Regions from separate parts of the Exiguobacterium sp. SL-10 genome, predicted to be linked through region 2. Evidence: predicted binding sites of a transcription regulator. Region 2 holds the regulator's gene; the other holds the start of a gene.
What was found. The regulator NrdR, encoded in region 2, represses ribonucleotide reductase genes. The targets are predictions, from matches to a motif close to AACACNATATATNGTGTT.

Region 1: the regulator NrdR is predicted to act here: its motif matches at 1,884-1,901, upstream of EVJ33_RS02670 (anaerobic ribonucleoside triphosphate reductase).

What each region holds. Positions count from the first base shown of each region.
Region 1 covers NZ_SJUP01000001.1:522,091-531,469, forward strand. The annotation lists gene EVJ33_RS02660 (50S ribosomal protein L25/general stress protein Ctc) at 33-674, shown strand; gene EVJ33_RS02665 (formate/nitrite transporter family protein) at 885-1,721, shown strand; gene EVJ33_RS02670 (anaerobic ribonucleoside triphosphate reductase) at 1,918-3,762, shown strand; gene nrdG (anaerobic ribonucleoside-triphosphate reductase activating protein) at 3,740-4,195, shown strand; gene EVJ33_RS02680 (fumarylacetoacetate hydrolase family protein) at 4,250-5,068, shown strand; gene EVJ33_RS02685 (S1C family serine protease) at 5,190-6,452, shown strand; gene EVJ33_RS02690 (DoxX family protein) at 6,508-6,852, shown strand; gene EVJ33_RS02695 (amidohydrolase) at 6,873-7,970, shown strand; gene nhaC (Na+/H+ antiporter NhaC) at 8,135-9,379, shown strand, end outside.
Region 2 covers NZ_SJUP01000011.1:16,516-25,894, reverse strand. The annotation lists gene dnaI (primosomal protein DnaI) at 166-1,080, opposite strand; gene EVJ33_RS11835 (DnaD domain protein) at 1,086-2,438, opposite strand; gene nrdR (transcriptional regulator NrdR) at 2,481-2,948, opposite strand; gene EVJ33_RS11825 (hypothetical protein) at 2,961-3,332, opposite strand; gene speD (adenosylmethionine decarboxylase) at 3,444-3,830, opposite strand; gene EVJ33_RS11815 (glyceraldehyde-3-phosphate dehydrogenase) at 4,062-5,093, opposite strand; gene EVJ33_RS11810 (site-2 protease family protein) at 5,248-5,730, shown strand; gene coaE (dephospho-CoA kinase) at 5,750-6,355, opposite strand; gene mutM (DNA-formamidopyrimidine glycosylase) at 6,368-7,192, opposite strand; gene polA (DNA polymerase I) at 7,213-9,379, opposite strand, start outside.

The DNA.
Region 1 (9,379 bases), on a different contig from region 2:
CATGATCGATAAACCAGTAGGGGGAAAAGATTATGGCAGACACGCTTAAAGTAACGAAACGAGAATTACGACCACGTTCGGTCCGGGCAAACTTACGTAAAGAAGGAAAAGTGTTAGGTGTCGTTTACGGCTACAAAGTTGAAAGCACACCGGTCGCATTCGAAGAGATGGCACTACGTAAAATTCTTCGTGAACACGGCGACAATGCTTTGATCGAACTCAATATCGATGGTAAAAAAGTGAACACGCTCGTTCACGGGACAGAAGTCGACCCGTTTACGAACGAATACAAGCACGTCGAATTTATGGCAGTGAAGATGGACGAAGCGACAGAAGTCGAAGCGGACGTCACGCTCGTCGGCGATGCAAAAGGTGCTAAAGAAGGCGGCTACTTGGCGCAGACGCTCTACAAAGTAACGGTCTCAGCGACACCAGCCAACATTCCGGAGCGCATCGAACTTGATGTTTCTGAACTCGGCATCGGTGACTCGCTCACAGTGGCCGACATTCCAGCGAACAAAGATTACGAAATCGTATCTGAAGGTGATCTTCAAATCGCATCGGTGAATGAACCGGTTGCGGTCGAAGAAGAGGAAGAAGCGACAGAAGGCGAAGCTACTGCGTCAGAACAGTCAGCTGAAGAGTCTGAAGAAGCCTCTGAAAACAAAGAATAATCGTTTTGAACGACCCTTTGCGAAGGGTCGTTTTTTTGTGGTCACAAATCCGACAAATGTAAACGATTACGATGTGAAAAATGTATCAACATATGGAAGGGACGATTGCAATTTAATCGATTCGGGCTTATATTGTTAATGATTTCACATATTTGTTCTTATTATAATGGTTTCATTCAAACAGAAAGAAGGGTTTGTGACATGGCATCAATGGAAATCCATGCACTCGAATCGTTGCGGAAAAAAGCGCAGGCTTCTTCGCAAATGATTCATTATCGACCAATGGAATACTTTTTACGGGCAATGCTCGCGGGGATCTTTATCGGATTCGCTTCAATTTTCACATTGAAAGTCGTCAACGGGATGTATTTGATCGACTCCCCGTTCACAACACTTATTGGTGGGTTCTCTTTCGGAATCGCCCTCGTCATGATCATCTACGGCGGAGCCGAGTTGTTCACAGGGAACACGATGTATTTCACGACGTCGACGTTGCGCGGCTATACGACGCTCAGCGACACGATGCTCGTCTGGTTGCTCTGTTTTGTCGGGAACGCCCTCGGCGGCATCTTGTTCGCTTTGTTGCTCGCTCCGACCGGTGTCATCCAAGAACTAGGGATGAACAACTGGTTGTTCGCGGTCGTCGAAAGCAAGATGCACCATACGACGGTCGAGATTTTCTTCCGTGCCATCTTCTGTAACTGGATGGTTTGTCTCGCCATCTTCTTACCAAAACAGATGAAAAATGAGTTCGCGCAAATCTTCTCGATGATTTTCCTCGTTGCCGTCTTCTTCGCGTCTGGTTTTGATCACGTCATCGCCAACTTCGTCTTGTTCGCGCTCACACTCGTCGTCCCACACCCTGAGGCGATCAGCTTTGCAGGCGCGATTCACAACTTGATTCCGGCTACGTTCGGGAATATCATCGGCGGCGCCTTGTTCATGGGTGCGATCTATACGTGGTTGAACGCGAAAGGATTGCGGGAAGCTCAGGAAACAGAAGAAAAGGAAGAAGTTGAATTAAAAATTGTGAAACCGGCCAAATAATGGTGAGTAGGTTTATCTCAAGGAACAGTCGAGTCCCAAACTAGGGCTCGACTGTTTTTGCGAATATCTCACAGTCAACGCTCACAATTTCGACTTCGCATTTTAACGGTGAAACGTGACATAATCTATATATAGAACATAAGAGAGTTAAAAACTCTTTTATAATCAATATATAGTGAGGTGATGCGGAGTGAATATGCTCCAGCTTTATGAAGATGTCTGTGTTCTCCCAGATCAAGATCTCGTACAAGAGAACGCCAACGTCGACGGGAAATCACCACTTGGCAAACTGGCGCGGTTATCCTCAGAAGTGTCGAAACAGTTGTCGACGTCGTACTTGTTGTCAGAGCGGTCACGTCAGGCCGTCGCGGACAATTTTTTGTATATCCATGATGCCGACTATTACGTGACAGGGTCGACGACGTGTTGTCAAATCCCGCTCGGCGAATTGCTGACGAACGGATTTCATACCGGACACGGGACGATTCGCCCGCCCCAAGACATCCGCTCGGCGATGGCACTCGCTTCAATTATCCTTCAAGCGAATCAGAATATGCAGCACGGAGGACAGGCGTTCCCGATGTTCGACGTCGATTTGGCTCCATATGTCGAAAAGACGTATGAACGTCAACTGGAGCGGCTCAAGAAGCTTCCAGTCGAATGGTCGAGCGAGCAACTCATTGAAGTCGCTGAGGCCGAAACAGTCACAGCAACGTATCAAGCCTGTGAGGCGTTCATTCATAATGCTAATTCGATGCATTCACGAGGCGGTGGACAAGTACCGTTCGTCTCGATCAACTATGGGACCGATACGAGCCGTTGGGGACGGATATTCATCCGGGAGTTGTTGCGTGCAACCGAACGGGGGCTCGGCAACGGGGAGACACCGATCTTCCCAATTCAAATCTTCAAAGTGAAAGAAGGCGTCAACTTCCATGAGGACGATCCGAACGTCGACTTGTTCCGACTCGCTTGTCGTGTGACCGGCAAACGGTTATTCCCGAACTTCTCGTTCGTCGACGCCCCGTTCAACCTGCAGTACTACGACGGGACGCACGCCTCGGAAGTCGCCTACATGGGTTGCCGGACCCGGGTGATGGGGAATCGGCATGGCGCCAAGACGTCGATTGGCAGAGGGAATTTATCGTTCTCGACCTTGAATTTGGTTAAGTTGGCACTCGTCGCTTCAGACATCCATTCATTTTATGAAACGCTCGACGTCTATGTCGACGTCGCCATCGAGCAATTGCTCGAACGGTTCGATTATCAAGCGAAGCGCCATGCCGACGAATTTCGCTTTCTTTACGCCCAGCACGTCTGGCGGGGGAGCGATACGCTCGGCCCGGAAGATGATCTTCGTGAGGTGTTGAAGCAAGGGACGCTCTCAATCGGATTCATCGGTCTCGCTGAGGCGCTGCGGGTGCTCACTGGGGGCACGCATGTCGAATCACGTGAGGCGGAACGGCTCGGCCTCGATATCGTCACGCATTTACGTAATCGGATGAAGCAGGCGTCGGAGCAGCACGATTTGAACTTTTCATTACTAGCCACTCCGGCAGAAGGGTTGTCTGGTAAATTTGTGGCAAGAGACCAACAAGCATTTGGAATCATCGAAGGGGTGACCGATCGCGCCTTTTACACGAACTCATTCCATGTACCTGTGTATCAATCGGTCTCGATTCGTGATAAGGTCCGTCTCGAAGCGCCGTACCATGCGCTCTGTGATGCGGGGCATATCACGTACGTCGAAGTCGACGGATCGCTCGCTCATAATCCGGAAGCGGTCGAAGCGATTGTCCGGCTCATGCGGACCGAAAACGTCGGCTACGGATCAATCAACCATCCCGTCGATCGGTGTGGCCGTTGCGGTCTCGAAGGCATCATCGATGAATCTTGCCCAACGTGCGGCGAGCACGAGCGGATTGAACGGATTCGTCGGATCACCGGCTATCTGGTCGGCACGATGGACCGGTGGAATTCAGCAAAACGAGAAGAAGAACGAGCGAGGGTGAAGCATCATGCGCGTCCTATCCGTACTTGACGAATCGGTCGTCGACGGGCCGGGCATTCGTTCCGTCATCTTTACGGCAGGCTGTCCCCACCGGTGCCTAGGGTGTCACAATCCAGAATCGTGGAATCCACGCGGAGGTCAAGACGTCTCGGTCGAGGACTTGCTTGGTCGAGTCGAACAGTCCGGCTGGGGCGGAGTGACGATTTCAGGCGGAGAACCGTTTCTGCAGCCGAAAGAACTGGCCCGGCTCGTCAACGGGTGTAAAGAGCTACAGAAAAATGTCTGGGTGTATACTGGTTATACGTTCGAACAGTTACAAGCCATGGAAGACGAGCATATCTCGAGCGTGCTCGACCGTGCCGATGTGCTCGTCGACGGTCGCTTCGAACAGCCGCTCATGGACCGGTCGCTCCGATTTCGGGGGTCGAGCAATCAGCGAATTATATTCTTGAACAAAGCGTAATCGGGGCCGTCGCGCCCTGATTTTTTGTATACTAGCAAAAAAGGGGGAATTTTGATGAAATGGTGTAGTTTTCAAGTTGAAGGAGAGCAAAGGGTCGGTGTCGTAGCTGGGGAGTTCGTTTATGACGTCAGCGATCAATTACATACGACTTCGCTGTTAGAAGTCATCGCGCGTGAGTTTGAACCGGACGTCGATTTAGACGTCGCGCCCCGGTCAACACTGAACGACGTCACGCTCGTCGCACCATACCGACCGCTTAAAAACGTCATCTGTATCGGAAAGAACTATGAAGAACATGTGAAAGAAATGGATACGGCGGGAGCAGGGAAACTCGTCATCTTCACGAAAGCACCGACTTCGGTCGTCGGGCCAGGGGCTGTCATCGAACGTCATCCTGAATTGACCGATCAACTCGATTATGAAGGCGAACTCGCCGTCATCATCGGAAAGTCGGGCCGGGACATCGATCACGTTGACGCTCACATTTTCGGTTATACGATTCTGAACGACATCACGGCCCGGGACGTCCAAAAACAGCACGTCCAATTTTTCCGCGGTAAATCGTTCGACACGTTCTGTCCGCTCGGACCGTATATCGTCACACCGGATGAACTTGAGTTCCCACTCACGATTCAAACGGTCGTGAACGGCGAGACACGTCAATCCGGCTCGACGGCGGATATGATTCGCCCAATCGAAGAGTTGATTCGGACATTGTCAAAAGGGATGACACTTGAAGCAGGTGATATCATCGCGACCGGCACACCGGCTGGGGTCGGCCACGGCATGAAGCCGCCTGTCTATCTACAATCAGGAGACACGGTCGAGGTAAGCATCACGGGGCTCGGGACGCTAAAAAACGTCATCGTTTGACCCAATTGACGCAAATTGTGAAGAATCTTGTAATCGATGCTTCATTTCCACAAATCGATGACTAGGCCTCTTATACTAAGGGTAGAACAAAGAGGAAACATCATATGGGAGATGATTACACATGGAACACAATGATCGTCCAACAGAATCAAATGAATCGAATCAACGCGAGGATTGGCTTGATACCGAGCTCGGCTCGTCGGAACAGCGACAACAACCGTCGCGCGCAGAGCAACCAGCCCGACCATCGTTCGTCGGACGGATGTTCCCTGGGTTTGTCGGCGGTGTCATCGGCGCCGTGTTGACCGGCGCGATCGCTTTCCCGTTCATCGATCAAATGCCGACGAATGTGTCGGATACGAACGTGACGTCGGAAGGGTCACCGGTCCAAACGACATCGACGAAGGCCGATAACTCAGTCACTGATGCCGTCGCAACTGCACAGCCGGCTGTCGTGACAGTGAATAATTTCGCGTCAAACGGTTTTTCAAGTGAAGCTGTCGAGGCCGGGGTCGGCTCGGGCGTCATCTATAAGAAAGACGGCGACTCGGCTTATATCGTTACAAACCATCACGTCGTCAACGGGGCCGATCGCTTGACCGTGACGTTCAATGACGGGTCAACGGCAGACGCCAAACTCATGGGTAGCGATGCCACCTACGACTTGGCCGTGCTTGAAGTCGACGCGGACAAAGTGTCGTCTGTTATCTCGATTGGTAAGTCTAGCGAGTTGAAACCGGGGCAGACCGTCGTCGCCATCGGTAACCCGCTCGGTCAGTTTGAGAACTCGGTCACACGCGGTGTCGTCTCGTCGACGTCACGTCTCGTACCGGTTGATACGGATGAGAATGGACAAGCCGATTTTAACGCCGAGGTCATCCAGACGGATGCTGCCATCAACCCGGGTAACTCTGGTGGCGCGTTAATCAACGAATCGGGACAGTTGATTGGAATCAACTCGATGAAGATTGCGACTGATTCGGTCGAAGGGGTCGGTTTCTCGATCCCGGTCGATATCGCCTTACCGCTCATCAATCAAATCGAACAGACTGGCGAAGTGAATCATCCATCGCTCGGCGTCTCGCTTCGAGACGTTTCGGAGTTCCCGCCGGGGTACTTGACCGAGCAAATCAAATTGCCGGAGTCGGTGACGGCGGGCACGATCATCGTCGAAGTACAGGCAAACAGTTCGGCCGCACGGGCAGGACTTGAAGCGCGCGATGTCATCGTGAAAATCAACGATCAGGCGGTCTCGTCATTCATTGATCTGCGGAGTGAACTGATTCGCGATACGGACGGAACGGTCACAATCGAATACGTTCGTGACGGCAAGACCGAGACGGTCGATGTCGAGATTCAAAACGCGAATGGAGACGCACTGTAAAGATGGGCACACAGCCCATCTTTTTTGTTATGCTTAGAAAAAAGGAGGGGTTCAGTTGATTCGTAAACTATATGGGATGTTATTTTTAGGGGCAGGTGTCATGCACTTCGTTCAGGAACGGGCGTTCATGTCGATTATTCCGAAGTCGTGGCCGTTTAAACGGTTCATGGTGCAGGCAAGTGGGGTCATCGAGGTCGTCTATGGGGTGTTGTTGCTCATGAACAAAGGGACGCGCTTCGTGAAAGGGACGTTACCTGCTTTCTTAATCGCGGTATTCCCAGCCAATATCAATATGGCGCTCAAACCGTCGAAACTTGGCAAAGTGCCACTCCCGAAATGGGTCACGTGGGCTCGATTGCCACTGCAGTGGGTCTTAATCAAAGGGGTCAAAAAAATATAAGTACATATGGGGGATCGATCATGACGACGAACGTATTGAACTGGTTTGAGCATTTTCATGCCCATCCGGAAGTGAGTTGGAAAGAAGTAGAGACGACGAAGACGATTGCCGACATCTTGACGTCATGGGATGTTCGGCACGAGACGTTTGTGGACGTGACCGGGGTCATCGCTGAGATTGGGAAAGGAGACGACGTCATCGCCGTTCGGGCCGATATCGATGCGCTTTGGCAACAAGTCGACGGTACGTTTCAAGCGAACCATTCGTGTGGCCATGACGCCAACATCAGCATGGTGCTCGGCGCGCTCGATGAGTTGAGACATGAGACGCTATCGAAGCGGATTCGCTTCATTTTTCAACCGGCGGAAGAGCAAGGGAACGGCTCACTCGCCATGATTCAACACGGGGCATTAAAAGACGTCAGTCAGCTGTACGGCATCCATTTGCGTCCGCTCGAGGAATTGCAGCGCGGACAATATACCGCTGCGATTCAACACGGAGCCGCATTTTTCTTAAAAGGCAAAGTCAGTGGCGATGACGCCCATGGTGCGCGTCCGCATCAAGGTCAGAACGCGTTAGATGTCATCTTCACGATTCAACAGATGTTAAAAAGCATGTACTTGTCGCCGTTCGAGCCGTATTCGATCAAGTTGACGGGTGTCCAGGCCGGTAGCGACAATTTGAATATCATCCCCGGGAACGCGACGTTCTCACTCGATGTCAGAGCACAACAAAACAAGGAGTTGCTGGCGTTGCGTGACCGGGTCGAGACGATGTTACAACAGATCGCTGTCCTTCACGGGGTCACCATCGACTGGGAGTGGCAAGACTTCACACCAGGTGCTGAAATTGGCGAACGCTCGAGCCGACATGCCGCTGAAGCGATTATCGACCGCTTTGGGGAACATGCGCTTGTCGACCGCATCATCACCTCAGGCAGTGATGATTTTCATTTTTACACTGTCGAACAACCGAATCTTGATGCGACGATGATTGGGATCGGTGCGAACTTGACGCCTGGGCTCCATCATCCTCACATGACGTTCGACCGTGATGTCTTACCGGAGGCGGCCGCTTTGCTCGCTGACACGTTACGACGGGCCGCAAATGATAACTGAATGAATGAACTAGATGGACGTGCTGAACAAGCCCGTTCATTTTTTTATTGCCAACTCTATATGTAAGCGTTATCATCTACTTATTAGCGACAATATAACGACAATTCTGAATTTTTCGCTATCGGGGAGGAAGAGACATGGAACAACAGGGGAACAAAGTAGACATGAAGCTTCGCTGGGCGGTATTACCGCTACTAGTCATGATCGGGGTCATGCTCGTAGCCATCGTTAAATTGGAACAAGGGCCACACATCCCGCTCATCGTTGGGACGGCGGTCGCATCGCTCGTCGCGTGGCGACACGGGTACAAGTGGAAAGAAATCGAGGAGATGATGTACAAAGGGATTCGGCTCGCACTACCGGCTGTCGTCATCATCATCTTAGTCGGTTTAACGATCGGTGCCTGGATCGGGGGAGGCGTCGTCGCGACGATGATTTACTACGGATTGACGATTATTTCACCAGCCTATTTTCTCGTGACGATTTGTATCATCTGCTCGGTCGTCGCGCTCTCGATTGGCAGCTCATGGTCGACGATGGGAACGATCGGTGTCGCCGGGATGGGCATCGGGCTGAGTATGGGGATACCAGCACCGATGGTCGCCGGAGCGGTCATCTCAGGGGCATACTTCGGGGATAAGATGTCCCCGTTGTCGGATACGACGAACCTCGCGGCGGGTTTGACGCACACGAACTTGTTCGAACATATCCGACATATGCTGTACACGACGATTCCAGGACTCGTCATCGCGCTCGGCGCCTATTGGTGGCTCGGAAGACGATTCAGCGAGACGTCGACGGATTCCTCTGAAATCGTCCAGACACTGGGTATCTTACAGGACAGCTTCGTCATCTCGCCGTGGCTACTGTTGATCCCGCTCGCTGTCATCGTTCTCGTCGCGCGAAAAGTACCGGCCATTCCGGCACTCGTCGTTGGAATCACACTCGGCTTTCTCGCGCAAGTCATCGTCCAAGGGGGTTCGCTTGCGGACAGCGTCGGGGCGCTCCAGAGCGGCTATGTAATTAATACTGGTAACGAACTCGTCGACAACTTGTTCAGCCGGGGCGGGCTCGACGCGATGATGTACACCGTCTCAATGACAATCGTCGCCATGACGTTCGGGGGTATTCTAGAGTACTCGGGAATGCTGCAATCGATTATGAATCAAATCGTCAAACTCGCGAAGACGGCCGGTTCGATGATTGCATCAACGATTCTCGCTGGTGTGGCAACGAATGCGACGTGTTCGGAACAATATATCTCAATTGTCGTCCCGTCTCGCATGTTTGCCGGTGCCTACGAAAAGATGGGGCTTCACTCGAAAAACCTATCCCGGGCGCTCGAGGACGGCGGGACGCTGACATCTGTGTTCATCCCGTGGAACACGTGCGGGGTGTTCATTCTCGGG
Region 2 (9,379 bases):
GATTGACCCGTACGGTGCTCTGAGGGAGTAAGGCGATCGGCGTGTTTAGGAAGCTCTCACCAGCCTTCCCTCGCTTTGAAACCCGTTACGACGTCTCATGTCCTCTTCGATGCATCGGTTATATGCTTATTAGTATAGTCAACTCGTTCCAGAAATACAATCCCTTTACCGCCGTCGATTCTCACCTTTTAACTCGATTTGCGTCGTCGTCGTCGAGATGCGCTGCATGAGCCGCTGCGCCTTCATTTTGTTCTGTGGCGAACCGTCGATCGAGAAGTGGGTCTCGAGCTCTTCTCCGCTAAAGTTCGAGCTGTAAAGCGTCGGCAAGCGATGCATCATGCGATACTGCAAAATGATCCCGAACAGTTCATCCCGCACCCATGGACTGATCGCCTCGGCCCCGATGTCATCAATCAATAACACCGGCACGTGTTGGAATGACGTCAAAAACGAATCGAACGAGTCGGTCCGGATTTTCCGTTTCGCTTCCGAGACGAATCCCGGGGCATGGACGAGAATCGTCTCGATGTCCGCCACTTTCAGCTCATTGGCGATCGCCGCGAGCAAGTACGTCTTTCCGACGCCGAAGCTACCGTGAAGGTATAAGCCGTTCACTTTTTGACGGGTCTTCATGCCTGAGACGAACCGCATCGATTCACGGAGTGCGATTTTTCGGGCGTCATCCGACCAGTCGAACGATTCAAAGCTCGCCTCACGGACCTCTTCCGGTAAGAATAGGCTCTTGAACTTCCGGTCCATCTCTTTTTGCCGGCGTGCTTGACGGTGCTTGACCGTCTCTTCATAGCGGATGGCGATTTGTCCGAGGTCGACATAGAGCATCGGTTGATGACCCGGGATGACGGCTTGCTCGTCGATGAGTTTCTTCCCGTCCATCTGCTCCGCATATTCGCTGAGCTTCGTGAAGCCGGCCTCGATTGCCGTCTCGTCTAACTCCGGATGTGCCTTTAAAAAGGCGACGACTTCTGGATGTTCGAGGGTGCGCCGGCGAATCGATTCGTACGCTTCCCGTACTTCTTTCCGGTTCATCATTTGGGCGAGCGTTTGATTGATGCGTTCCATGTCCCTCATCCTTTCTCTTTCAATTCATTTAACAGCTTGACGAGTTCCGCATCGTCCGGGACCGATGCCTCGAGCTCTTGTTTTCGTTTTTGATCGTATGTGCGCTGTTCTTTCGCCTCGTCCTCGAGCCATTTCGGCATCTCGGTCTTATCTTTGCGTCTCGAGCCGACGGTCGTCCGCTGTTGCACATTCTCCCGCTTCTGCTGTTTCTTCTCGATGAGCGCGTCTTGCGTCGCTTCTTGTTCTAAGGCGTCCTTGGCGTTCAAATAGCCCGCCGTCTTCCAACTCGTCGCGATGCGCATGACGTAGTTCTCACTGAGCCGTGTCTGTTTCTTCACTTCGATACAGTAATAGAACAACGCGTTGATGACGCTAGGCGCGAGCCCGAGCGTATCGACGAGGTCGATGATGAGTTGCTCGTCGCTCTTCGACAGTTGCGGCGTCTTCCGTAACGTCGACACGTACTGATGCGGATGCGCCTCTTCCATGACCGTCACATCATGCAAGTCACCGATTTCTGCCTTTACTGTCACATCCGACTTCACTTTCCGATGCCGTGTCTGTTTCTTCTTCAACTGCAACACCATCTGGCGGCAACCGTCGCGCTTCTCTTGCTCGCTGAGCGGAAGATACGCCTCGTGGACGAAATACTCTTTCAACATCTCTGCCATCGTCTCTTCGTCGATTTGTGAGACATAGGCAAGCTTCGTGATCGTCTCATCGAGTTTCTTCGTGAAGAAGCCGACGGGAAAGTTCGTCAATTTTTTGACAATTTCCATGTCGAACGTATAGTTGATTTCAATTTTGGCGCGGTCGGGCTTCTCATAATTTTTTTGCGTGAACGCCATATGATTCACACCTTTGACGTCAAATACTTCATTAAAGTCTTTCGTCACCTCGATAATCCCGGCTGGCAATGGATCGATCGTGAATCGTCCCTGCAACTGTTTGAAGCGGACTTCCCCGACTTTATAGAAGAGGAAACTCGACAACAGCCCGTCATTCAAGAACGTATGGGGCGCGAGTGGGACGCGCAATTGATACACGTACTGCGTCAATCGCTCGTCCTTTGTCTTATACGTCCGGACGAGACCGATCGCCTCGAGCCGGAACAGACAATCTGTCAGCTCGTTGATTGAGTAATCGAGCATCTCACAGAGCGCGCTATGCGACATATAGTTCGATTTCATCTTCCCGGGCTTCAGCTCGCTCCAAAGCGTCTGATACATCGCGAGCGCCTTGACTCCGATGACCGGCTGATATAAATGATACAACGACTGATACGACTCGCGATCGATGAGCCCGGTGCTCATAATCAACAGTTCGTCAGTCCCGTACAGGATTCGTTCTTTTTCCATGGTTGGTCTCCCCTGAAAAAAGGCGACCAGCAGGCCGCCCGTTTAGTTGGTCGATTTTTCTTGCTTCATTAAATCTTCAAGTTCTTTAAAGAATACAGAGATATCTTTGAATTGGCGATAGACGGAGGCGAAACGGACGTATGCTACTTCATCGACCCGGGCGAGCTCATTCATGACGAGCTCACCGACTTGTTCGCTCGGAATCTCCGATTGGCCGAGTGCTCGTAGCTGCTGTTCGACTTTCGTGACGACACCTTCGAGTTGTTCGAGTGTGACCGGGCGTTTTTCACACGCCCGAATGATTCCACGAAGCACTTTCTCTCGGCTAAACTCTTCACGATTGCCGTCTTTCTTGACGATGATGAGCGGCGTCTGTTCAACCGTCTCGAATGTAGTGAATCGATAGCCGCACTCCTCGCATTCGCGGCGGCGGCGAATTGAATAGAAATCTTGTACTGGCCGGGAGTCGAGCACTCTCGTTCCGTTATGATCGCATTTAGGACAACGCATGCTCAGCCCTCCTTATCGTTCGACAGATTGATTCCCGATGGCGCGGAGCGGGAACTTCAATTGTAGCGCCTCATAATATGTGGTGACGATTTGACCGAGGTCCGGTCCGAGCATCTGATCACGGTTCAATGTGAAATCGACGGCTGTACGTCCTCCATCCACTTGAATGACGGTCGCCAATGCATCCCAACCGGTACCGTTAAATGCCACTTCGCCCCGGTCCGGATCGACACGGCGAACTGTTTGGCCTTCTGCCTGAATCCGTTCGCGGAGCCATGTGAGCACGGCACTTGGCGATGCTGCCACGTATCGTGTGCGTAACGCCTCATTTTTATGCGAATCGTCCGTCTGGACATGTGTTTGAAACTTATCCAATAATCCCATTATCCACCTCGACACCTTATTTATATAGGTTAAGCATATCAAAATTAAGCGGTTAACAAAACAATTAAAAGGGCTGACCGAAAATCGGCCAGCCTCAAAAGGTCAATCTGATTATTTGCTGATTGCAACTTGTGCTTCAGGAACACGAATCGGTCCCATTCCACGGTCAAGTTTCACATCTTCACGAACTTTCGCTTCCAAGCCTTCTGCAATGTACTGCGAGGCTGTAGCCGGATCGATTCGGTCCCCACATGTGAACACATCGACTGATGCGTAGCCATGCTCTGGGAAACTGTGAATCGTTAAGTGTGATTCTGAAATGATGACGACTCCACTTACACCGTGCGGCGCAAATTTGTGGAAAGCGACTTCGCGGACTTCAGCGCCCGAACGAAGTGCTGCATCGACGAACAAGCGCTCGATGTAGTCGATATCGTTTAATTTGTCGGGATTGCACTCCCAAAGTTCTGTAATAATGTGACGTCCCATAGTATCCATATTAGTGGATCCCCCTTTACATCAATGGTCTCAAAGTAGTTGATGATCACTCACTTTGTGCCTGAATCGCCCACAACCACGGGGGCAAGTTAGTCCTAAGAGGTCCTAACCCTTTAAGTTGCGTTTGTCAGACCAATTGAAGTTCACGAGTTAGAGTGTATCGCGTTTGGGACATCGTTACAAGACATTTGTTTGAATTCATCAAAAATATTTTTGAGTAAATATATTTTTTTAGACGTGGGTTTCTTGTTGTCCGATTTGCAAGTAGCTCGCGACCATATCCAACAAGTCGACGACACGGCACGAGTAGCCCCATTCGTTGTCGTACCAGGCGAGTACTTTGACGTGATTGCCCCCGAGCACCATCGTCGAATCAGCATCGATGATTGACGAACGCTCATCCCCGTTGAAGTCAATCGAAACGAGCGGTTCATTCGAGACGCCGAGGATGCCTGTCATCTCCCCGTGCGCCGCGCGCTCGAACGCCTGATTGACTTCATCGACCGTCACATCCCGACGCAACTCGACGACGAGGTCGACGAGTGAGACGTTCGGCGTCGGTACCCGCAGTGCCATCCCGTTCAATTTGCCTTGCAGTTCCGGCAAGACGAGCCCGATTGCTTTCGCGGCCCCTGTCGAAGTCGGTATAATGGAACTACCACAAGCACGGGCACGCCGTAAATCTTTATGCGGATTATCGATATTGTTTTGGTCATTCGTGTACGCATGTACCGTTGTCACGAGCCCCGTCTCGATCCCGAACGTCGAATCGAGTACTTTGACGACCGGACCGAGACAGTTCGTCGTACACGAAGCGTTCGAGATGACGTGATCGTGGTCCGGTAAATAATCACGATCGTTCACCCCCATGACAATCGTCCGCAGCTCACCTTTCCCTGGCGCTGTTAAAATGACTTTCTTCGCACCGGCCGTCAAATGTTTTTTTGCCCCGATATCAGAATTGAATTTCCCCGTCGCCTCGATGACGATTTCGACCCCGAGCTCCGCCCATGGCAAACGCTCCGGATTGCGCTCGGACACGAGCATGACACGTTTACCATCAACTTCAAGCGCATCCCCATGCGCCCTCACCGTCAGTGCGAACGGCCCGTGGACCGTATCGTGCTTAATCAAATGGGCGAGCGTCTCTGCCGGATAACTTGCATTGATGGCGACCACGTCGTGACGCCCTTCAAGCATCAATTTTCGAAACACCATTCTGCCGATTCGTCCAAATCCATTGATTGCAACTTTCGTCCCCATGTAAAATCCCCCTTTTTCTACGTTACGACATCATTATAACGGAAAATTGGAAGCGTTTTCACTATGAATCTTCACATTTCTTTCACTTTTTTACAGTTTCAGATTTGAAAAAGAGGGAAATTTGGTGTAGAGCTTGGAAAGGAGCTAATACTACATGTTTGATTGGACCGATATAGACAAATTTATCATTTCGTTTTTCATCATCTTACCGATTGTGACGATTATCCACCAATTCGGTCACTTTTTCTTCGCGAAGCTGTTTGGGGGTTCGCTTGATATGGAGATTGGAACTGGAAAAAAATTGTTTAAAGTCGGACGCCTTCAATTCAATCGCGTCTACTTCTATGACGCCTGGTGTCAATTCAGCGACTTGAAGTACAGCAACCGCCTGACGCGAAGTATCGTCTATGCGGGCGGCTCGCTTTTCAATTTAGCGAGCATCTTAATTGTGAATGGATTCATCTTGACCCGCGAGATTGAACCGACAATTTATACGTATCAGTTCGCCTATTTCTCGTTTTATTATATCTTCTTCTCGCTCTATCCGATTTATTATTCGAACGGGCACCCGAGCGACGGGCGCGCCATCTTCGATACGTGGAAAAAAGGGAAACCTGATTCCGATCCACTCAATTGAACAAAAAAAGAAGGCGTCGTCAGTCGCCTTCTTTTTTCATGTCTTCAAATTGTTCGACGAGGCGGACCACTTGGGCCGACAAGTCGCCTAACGCACCGTTGTTGTTGATTAAAAAATCAGCCTGTTGTTTCTTCTCCTCGATCGGCATTTGCGCATGGATCCGAGCGAGTGCTTCTTCTTTCGTCAACCCGTTGCGCTCCATGAGGCGCATCAACTGAATCTCTTCCCGGCAATAGACGACGACCGTATAGTCGACGAGGTCCCGCATCGTCCCTTCGAACAAGAGCGGGATGTCGAACATGACGACTGTCTCTCCTGCCGCCGCGTAGCTTCGCATCTCCTCGAGCATCTCTTCCCGGATGGCCGGGTGCATGAGCTGATTGAGCAACTGTCGTTTGGCATCATCATGAAAGATTTCACGACCGAGCGCCTGGCGGTTTAAGTCATCGCCCGTGAAACATTGCGGGAACGCCTCGCGGACGCCCGCGAACGCCTTGCCGCCAGGCTCGATGACGATCCGTGCCATCTTGTCGGCATCGATGATCGGGATGCCTCGCTTTCGGAACAGTCTGGATACGGTCGACTTCCCTGTCGCAATTCCACCTGTCAAACCAATCTTCAACATCATGTCCACCTCTTACTGTTGGCAGTGCGGACAGTAATGGGTGCCCCGTCCGCCTAATTTCATCTTCTCAATCGGTCGCCCGCATCGCTTACACGGCTCCCCGGTTTGTCCGTATACGTACAGCGTCTCTTGATACGTCCCGCTCGCTCCGTCCGGATTCGTATAGCTTCGGATCGTGCTCCCGCCTCGTTCGATGGCTTCTGTCAATACGGCTACGGCTTCTTGGTGCACTAAACGCACCTCGTCAAGCGAGAGCGATGCCGCCGGACGAGTCGGATGGACGCCGGCGCGATATAACGTCTCGTCGACATAAATATTGCCGAGCCCGACAAAAATCGATTGGTCGAGTAGCGCCGTCTTGATCGCACGGACGTTCATCCGCTTCAGACGGCTATGAAGCGTTTCCGCTGTCACTTCAGGATCGAACGGCTCGAGCGCGAGCAGCGACAATGGCGGCGTCACATACAAGTCTTCATTCGTCTTCAGTTCCATCGTCCCGAACTTTCTGACATCATTGTAATGAAGCGTCGTGCCGTCCGTGAATGTGAAGACGACATGCGTATGTTTGACCGGACTGACCATTTCGTCATGCGGGAAGAATTTTCCTTCCATCCGCAGATGCGAAACGAGATAGCCGTTCGTCAACTTGAATAAAATAAATTTACCACGTCGCTCGACGTCTTGAATCATCTCGCCGAGCAACTGCTGTTTCCAAATCTCCGGTTCATGGCCCCGAATGATTTTTGCGTCGAGCACTTCGACATTTGCAATCGTTTTTCCTGAGACGAACGGCCGTAATCGGCGACAGACCGTCTCCACTTCTGGTAATTCTGGCATATCAATTTCCTTTCTCGATCTTATTTCGTATCAAACCACGTCTCACCGAACGAACCGTCCGCACGGAGCGGCACGTCCAAAGTGACCGTATGTTCCATCGCTTGTTTCACGATTGTCTCGAGCGCATCCATTTCTTCTTTAGGACCTTCAAAGATGAGTTCATCGTGGACTTGAAGCAATAGTTTTGACTGAAGTCCCGACTCCCGGAGCGCCACGTCGACATCAATCATCGCCTTTTTGATGATGTCAGCGGCTGTCCCTTGAATCGGCGTGTTGATGGCTGTCCGTTCCGCGAATCCGCGTAAGTTGAAGTTACGAGACTGGATGTCCGGGATATTGCGGCGGCGCTTCAACATCGTCTCGACATACCCGTGTTCCCGGGCCCGCTCGATGGCGGCATCCATGAACCGTTTCACACCTGGGAACTGTTCAAAGTACGTATCGATGAACGTCTGCGCTTCTTTTCGGCTAATGCCGAGGTTTTGTGACAACCCGTAATCGCTAATGCCATAAATGATGCCGAAGTTGACCGCTTTTGCTTGACGACGCATGAGCGACGTCACTTCTTCTTTGGCGACTCGGAATACGTTAGCCGCTGTCGACGTATGGATATCCTCGTCATGGAGGAACGCCTCGAGCATCTTCTCATCTTGAGACATATGGGCCATGATACGGAGCTCGATTTGTGAATAGTCGACTGCATACAGCATCCAGTCCGACTCGCTCGCGGTGAACGCCTTGCGAATGCGACGTCCTTCTTCCAAGCGGATCGGGATGTTCTGTAAGTTCGGGTTGACCGAGGACAACCGTCCGGTCTGCGTCAACGTCTGCGTATAGCGGGTGTGGATCTTCCCGTCGTCTTTGATGACTTTTTGCAAGCCTTCGACGTATGTCGATTGCAACTTGCCGAGCTCACGGTAATGCATAATATGTTCGACGATCGGATGGAGCGGCGCGAGTTTCTCGAGCACGTCCGCTGCCGTCGAGTAGCCGGTCTTCGTCTTTTTGACCGGTGGCAACGCCAACTTCTCGAATAGGATGACGCCGAGCTGTTTCGGCGAGTTGATATTGAACGTCTCACCGGCGAGACTGTGAATCTCCGCCTCGAGTTGAAGTAACCGTTCCCGCAAATCGTCTTCCATCACTTTCAGCGTCGCCACGTCGACGTGAATCCCGGCCCACTCCATCTCGGCGAGCACCGAGGCGAGCGGTCGTTCCAAATCTTCGTAGAGCGATGTCTGTTCGTTTTGGTCGAGTTCTTTGCCGACGTTTACGAACAGCGTCAAAATCGCCATCGCCTTCTCGCCGAGATGTTGCTCGAGCACGTCCTGTTCCGGGACGTGCAGCTTCGCACCCTTGCCATAAACCGCCTCGTCTTCCGGTAACGTGTAATCGAAATGAGCAGCAATCGAATCGAGTGTCGTCCCGCCCGACAGGTTCAGCAAATATCCGGCGACGAGCAAATCGTCATAGCCTCGGAGCGTGATGCCGTGGCGTTTCAATTGAACGATTGTCTGCTTCGCATCGAGACAAATCGTGGCATGTTTCTCGTCGGCCAACCAATCTCGTACAGCCGGGACGTCTAAGAGCGACACATCTCCGACCGTCACGCCCGCTTTCGAGGCGATGGCCACACCGATGACCGGTTCTTCGAAATAGTCGTCACGGAGTTGCTCGAGGAACAGGACCGCTTCCGTCAAATCTTGCTCGTCGACCCCGATACGATTCACTTCACGCGCTTCGACTGTTTCCTCGCTCGACGCTTCAAGGTTCAGTTTGCTAAGAAGTGATTTGAACTGGAGGCTCATGAATAACGGCTTCACTTTTCCAGCGTCATACGGATGGAACGTCAGCTCGTCCGTGCTAATGTCGATTGGGACGTCCGTATAGATTGTCGCCAATTGTTTCGACATGAGCGCTTCCCGCTCGTTCGCCTCGACTTTCTCTTTTTGTTTCCCTTTCAGTTCGTGCGTATGTTCATACAGGCCTTCAACAGAGCCGTAAGCCGTGAGCAGTTTGAGGGCCGTCTTTTCACCAACGCCAGGAATGCCCGGGATATTATCCGACTTATCCCCCATCAGCCCTTTCAAATCGATCATTTGGAGCGGGGTGAGTCCGTCATAGCGCTCTTTGAACGCCGCTGCGTCCATCGTCTCGACGTCGGTGATCCCACGTTTCGTCAAATAG